Regions from separate parts of the Bacillus cereus group sp. RP37 genome, predicted to be linked through region 1. Evidence: riboswitches for the same ligand, from Rfam matches in the RefSeq annotation. Region 1 holds a riboswitch; the other holds the start of a gene.

Region 1 (3,196 bases):
AGACTATGAGCTAATGTTGATTTTCCAGCTCCATTATGGCCCAACAGTCCTACTATTTCCCCTTTATATAGAGAGAAATTTACATTGTCTAATACTTTTTGTTTATTAGGATATGAGAACGACAAATTCTCTACATTCAATAATTCATTTTTTGTAGGACTATCTTTATAAAAAGCTTGCTTCTCCATCCACTCATTTATTACGCTACTAACATTTTCCCTTTGAAGATTTTCAATTGGGTATATTACATCATTATTACTATCAAAATGTAATCTCTTTAATACTTCTATGTACATAGGCTCTCTTAAGCCAATAGATGGTAATATATTTGACGCTAAAATCTCTTCTGGTGTCCCTATGGCAACAATTTCACCTTCATCAATTAAAATAATTTTATCTAAATCCAGGTTTAACATTTCTTCTATTCGATGTTCAATAATTACAATTGTTTTATTATATTGTTTATGTATATCTTGAATAAGTTCTATTGTATGTAAGGCGCTTAGCGGATCCAAATTTGCTAACGGTTCATCGAACAATAATATATCAGCATTTGTCGTTAACAGACCTGCTAGAGAAACAGTTTGTTTTTGCCCTCCTGATAATTCATGTGGACTTTGTTTATGAAAAGTATGCATCTTTACCTTTTTTAATGCGTCCGAAACAATCTTTTTCATATCATCTTGATTTACACATTCATTTTCTAAATAAAAAGCTACATCTTCTTCTACTGTAAGGCCAATAAATTGAGCATCTTGATCTTGCAAAATTGTTCCTACTTGTTTACTCTGTTCAAATATACTCTCTTTCCTCGGATCTTTTCCGGCAATTAAAATATTACCAGTACTAAATCCTTCATAAGAAAATGGGATTAGCCCATTGATACAATGAGCTAACGTTGATTTCCCCGAACCGCTTCGTCCAGCAACTAGTACTTTTTCTCCAGGATATATATGAAATGTAATGTCTTTTACAGTAGGCTGTGCCGCATGCTCATATTGAAAGCTAAATTGTTCAAAAGAAATAATTGGTTGCATGTTAACATCCCTACTTTTCAATTTTTAAATGTGTATGTTTCTTATTAGATTTAGCTAGACCTATTGTAATTGGCAATCCGAGAACTAAAAATACAATAACATCGGCAATTGTTGCTCCTAATACTTGTATAACAATTTTGTCAAACGGTTCTCCCATCACAATAATATCGAATGCCCCAGCAAATATAATCGCAATGACAATACCAATTAACCCAGTAATGGCTAAATAAGAAATATCTCCCTTATTATACGTCCCGTTTTTCACACTAAAGCCAACTCTTTTTTGAATGAGTCCCATTGCAAGGCCGATAAGTCCTGAACTAATAACCCACCCCCACCAAATACCCCATCCAGCGATTGTATCTGTTACGATATGACCGATAAGTCCTATTAACAGTCCTGCTACTGGACCAAATAACGCTCCAAAAACAGTTAAAATAGCTAATGCAGGTTTAATAAATGTATTTGGTGCAATAGAAAATCCCCAAAGTCCTAATATCCCGTATAACGCTGATCCAATTCCGATTGCTGCTACTAACTTTGTTGATAATTTGTTCATTACAATTCCCCTCTCATATTAGTCAACTTTTATTACTCTATATTTATTTTAAAAATGAATTATGCATCGACACTCCCTTTCTATACAACAAAAAATGACCTCTTGCATAAGAGGTCATTTTCTTTCACGTTCAAGAATCCTCTTATCTCCAAAAAACACATTGTGTCCTCTGCGGAATTAGCACCTTCCTATGATTTTACATAGGGGTTGCTGAGGTTTCGTAGGGCCGTACCCTCCACCTCTCTGGATAAGTATTAATTTGTAATTCGTATTATGGCACTAAGAAAGATAAATTACAATAGTTTTCTAATTATTTTTATTTTTTGTTAAATAGCACATTTATATCATTGTATTCTTATCGGAATTATGAAATAATGAATTCAAAATTGTTTCGGGAGGAATGTATGATGAAAGTAATCGGTTTAATTGGTGGACTAAGTTGGGAATCTACATCGTTATACTATAAACATATTAATACACTTACACTTTCTCAATATGATCAAAATGCAAAGCTTGTTTTATATAGCATGGACTTTGGTGAAGTAACTACTTTGTTACAAAATCATCAATATGAAGAAGTGAAAAACGAATTAGTCACAGTTGCAAAAAAGGTTGAAAAATCCGGAGCTGATTGTTTATTAATGTGTTCCAATACGGTCCATTTATTTGCTGAAGAAGTAGAAAGTGCAATATCTATTCCACTTCTTCACATTGGTGATGTGAGTGCTAAAGAAGTGGTAGAACAAAATATAAAGCGTATCGGACTATTGGGTACGAAACAAACGATGGAACAAGACTTCTATAAATCACGTTTAGCGAATTATAATATTGAGACGATTATCCCAAATGAAGAGGAAAGAAATTTTATTCATCATGTTATTTTAAATGAATTAAGTAAAGGAATTATTTCAGAAACATCAAAAGAAAAACTATTACAAATTACAAAATCATTAATTCAAAATGGCGCAGAAGGTATATTACTAGGCTGTACTGAAATCCCTTTGCTTATTTCCCAAAACGACCTTACTGTTCCTGTTTTTGATACTGCTTTTTTACATGCAAATACTGCTGTGCAGTTTGCGGGATAATAATATAAAAGCATAAAGGTTGAACCTCTATGCTTTTATATTGTCCACACTATTTATTTAAAAGAGATTTAATAGCTGCAATTGCCTCATTTGAACCACCGCATTCTAAAAAACTATCATTTAGTTTTCGTATACCATGTTTATACTTTTCATTTGAAAGAACGTTTGTTACCGCTTCTTTTAAAGTTTGCGCATTAACATGCTCTTTCAATAACCTATGTGCTGCCTCAAGTTCAGTTAATCTTTGTGCTATCATCGGCTGGTCTTTATCATGTGGAATTATGATAAATGGGACATTAAAATAAATAGCATCGTGTACGCTATTCATGCCGCCATGTGTAATAAATACATCTGCTTCACTTAATATTTCTGATTGGGGTACGTATGGAGCAATTATAAAATTGTCTGGTGCTTGCTTTATTTTTGAAATATCATTTCGATCACCAATTGCCATTACGACTATCCCTTCAAAATTTGAGAAAGTATCAATACAAGTATTAAAGAATGGTTCG
Region 2 (3,196 bases), 2.7 Mb from region 1:
TAATTTTTCGGCACATCAATATTTAACCCTTTTTGGCGGTCCCGTTCATATTCTTGCTTTAACGTATCACAACTATATTCACTATGCCCGAGCGCAAACACTTGTCTTCCTTCTTGCCCAATAACAAGGTGCACACCCGCTTCCTCAGAGTTTGCTAATAATGTTAATTCTTTCACCTCTCTAATATCACTCTCTCGTACTTCTGTATGACGAGAATGCGGGGCGAAAAACAATTCATCAAACCCTTGTAACAATTTCACATGTTGCTCACGGACTTCATGTTCAAATACACCGAACATTTTTTCCTTAAGAGGATACTTTGGAACGCCGTAATGATGATATAAACCAGCCTGTGCCCCCCAGCAAATATGAAGCGTAGATGTTACATTCTCTTTTGAATACTCCATAATACGTTTAAGCTCTTCCCAATAATCTACTTCTTCAAAAGAAAGAGTTTCAACTGGTGCTCCCGTAATAATAAGTCCATCAAATTTCTCATTCTCAATATCACGAAATGTTTTATAGAAACTCGTTAAATGTTCCTGTGCTACATTACGGGACAAATGCGATTCCATATGAAGCAAATGAACATCTAATTGCAACGGTGTGTTGCCAATTAAACGAAGTAATTGCGCCTCTGTTTCTTGCTTTGTAGGCATTAAATTTAATATAGCAATTTTCAATGCCCGGATATCTTGTGTTTCTGCTCGCTCCTTCGTCATTACAAAAATATTTTCCTTCTGCAACACTTTGCGAGCTGGTAAATCTTTATCAATTATGATCGGCATGTTCTTTGCCTCCGACTAGCGCTGCTTCTAAATCTGCAATAATATCAGAAACATCTTCTATACCGACCGATAAACGAATTAAATCTGATGTGACGCCAGCTAAACGCTGATCCTCAGCACTTAATTGTCTATGCGTTGTGCTAGCAGGATGTATGACGCAAGTTCGCGCATCAGCTACATGCGTTACGAGAGTTGCTAGTTTTACATTTGCGATAAATTCTTTCGCTGCTTCTAATCCCCCTTTAATGCCGAATGTTAAAACACCACTAGCACCTTTCTTCAAATACGTTTGTGCTAACGAGTAATTTTCATTACTATCTAATCCCGGATAATTCACCCATTCAATACGTTCATGGTTAGCAAGCCACTTAGCAACTGCGAGAGCATTTTCACTATGACGCTCCATTCTTAAATGCAGCGTTTCTAAGCCGATATTGCTAATATACGCATTGAATGGGCTCATACAGTTTCCGTAGTCTCTTAATAATTGAACACGTGCCTTCACAATATAAGCTGCTGCACCAAAATTTTGAACGTAACTTACGCCGTGATAACTTGGATCCGGTTCAACAAGTTCAGGATATTTCCCATTTGTCCAATCGAAGTTCCCTCCGTCAATAACAATGCCACCTAAAGAACTTGCATGACCATCAATATATTTCGTCGTAGAATGAACGATAATATTTGCTCCATGTTCAAATGCTTGGCATAAATAAGGAGTTGCTAATGTATTATCCACGATAAAAGGTACTTCCAACTCTTTCGCTGCATCTGAAAATTCTTTGAAATTTAGAACATTCATCGCTGGATTTCCTAACGATTCTGCATAAACAAGTTTCGTCTTATCATTAGCAAGGGCCACAATTTCATCAGCAGTTAAATTCGGATTAAAGAACGTAACATCAATACCAAGCTTACGCAAACTCACTCCAAATAAATTAAACGTTCCGCCATAAACTGTTGAAGAACAAAGCAAGTGGTCTCCGCTACTACAAATATTTAAAACGGCAAGCATAATAGCAGCCTGCCCAGAAGCCGTTGCAACAGCTCCTACACCACCCTCTAAATCCGCTAACTTTTGCTCAAATGCAGCTAAAGTAGGATTTCCAATACGCGTGTAGATATATCCTTCTGCCTCTAAATTAAATAGCGCCGCTAAATCATCCGAAGTATCGTATTTATACGTTGTACTTTGATAAAGCGGTAAAACACGCGGTTCACCATTCTTTGGTGTATAGCCACCTTGCACACAAATTGTTCCTTTTCCCCATGATTCTCCCATCTCTCATTCTCCTTTCTTTTATACAAAATAAAAAAACTGCTCCTTTCCTGAAAACAAGAAAGGAGCAGTTTGAAAACACGCTCTAAAGGCTCTTTCTTATCTTTCAGGATTATTACCTGCAGGATTTGGCACAATTCCGTTATACGGCTGTTGCCAAGGTTTCATCGGGCCTGTCCCTCCACCTTTTCTTGATAAGACTATGCAATTACCGTTGATTTTATAGCAATAATTTCCTAATGTCAATTGGTTTTTCTGAATGTTCAAAATTAATTACAAATAAGTTTACATGCATAACAAAAGAAATATATTCCATATTCATTTGAAAAAGACCTTTTAAAACCCCCGATTAATATATAGAATTAAATACGTAGTTTAACTGTATACATTCCAAATTCTCACGAGACCTCAATATATTGAATAAGCCAACCTCTCAAAAAGATACTATACATATTCATCTCATTTCGCAGTAGTATATTTAATCCTTTCGACATTAAAACTTACATAACGGAGGTATCACATGACAAATACAAAAGACATGCACTATATGCTCGTCCTATACGGCATTCTTTTAGGCTCTATAGTAGGAGCAACAGTCTGGTTATTTTTAGTTACAATAAATATCGGCATTCACTTTATTTGGGGATACTTACCTACTATTTTCTCTTCTCCCGCTTATTACACTATTTGTGTAACAACTATCGGTGGGATTCTCGTTGGTTTAACCCAAAAATACTTCGGCACATATCCACGTCTTATGCCGGAAGTAATGGGTGAATATAAAAAAACAGGTAGAATTGAATACCGTTTTGTACATAAAGCTACTTTAACTGCGATTATCGTTTTAATATTTGGAGCTAGCTTAGGTCCCGAAGCAGCACTTGTTGGAATTATCGGTGGACTTTGTACATGGGTAGGCGATCGCTTTACATTCGCCTTAAAAGGAATGAATGAACTAACAGAGGTTGGAATCGGTGCTACTTTAAGTGTAATTTTTAACGCGCCATTATTCGGTTATTTAGCTCCAAATGAAAATGAGGGTGAGCAAATTAACGAATTTTCTAAAGGAAAAAAAGCAATTGTATATTTAGCTACCACTTTCGCTGGTTTTTCCGTTTATTTATTACTT

The links. A riboswitch is a leader RNA that binds a small molecule or an ion and turns the genes downstream of it on or off. The one in region 1 is predicted to bind S-adenosylmethionine.
Positions count from the first base shown of each region.
Region 2: another riboswitch for S-adenosylmethionine. It lies ahead of QCI44_RS00435 (bifunctional O-acetylhomoserine aminocarboxypropyltransferase/cysteine synthase); the one in region 1 lies ahead of QCI44_RS14970 (ECF-type riboflavin transporter substrate-binding protein).

Region 1 covers NZ_JARVHP010000001.1:2,802,282-2,805,477, forward strand. The annotation lists gene QCI44_RS14965 (ABC transporter ATP-binding protein) at 1-1,037, opposite strand, end outside; gene QCI44_RS14970 (ECF-type riboflavin transporter substrate-binding protein) at 1,048-1,596, opposite strand; SAM riboswitch class I at 1,736-1,850, opposite strand; gene QCI44_RS14975 (aspartate/glutamate racemase family protein) at 2,001-2,684, shown strand; gene QCI44_RS14980 (macrolide family glycosyltransferase) at 2,734-3,196, opposite strand, start outside.
Region 2 covers NZ_JARVHP010000001.1:90,297-93,492, reverse strand. The annotation lists gene metA (homoserine O-acetyltransferase MetA) at 1-788, opposite strand, end outside; gene QCI44_RS00435 (bifunctional O-acetylhomoserine aminocarboxypropyltransferase/cysteine synthase) at 772-2,070, opposite strand; SAM riboswitch class I at 2,164-2,268, opposite strand; gene QCI44_RS00430 (chloride channel protein) at 2,588-3,196, shown strand, end outside.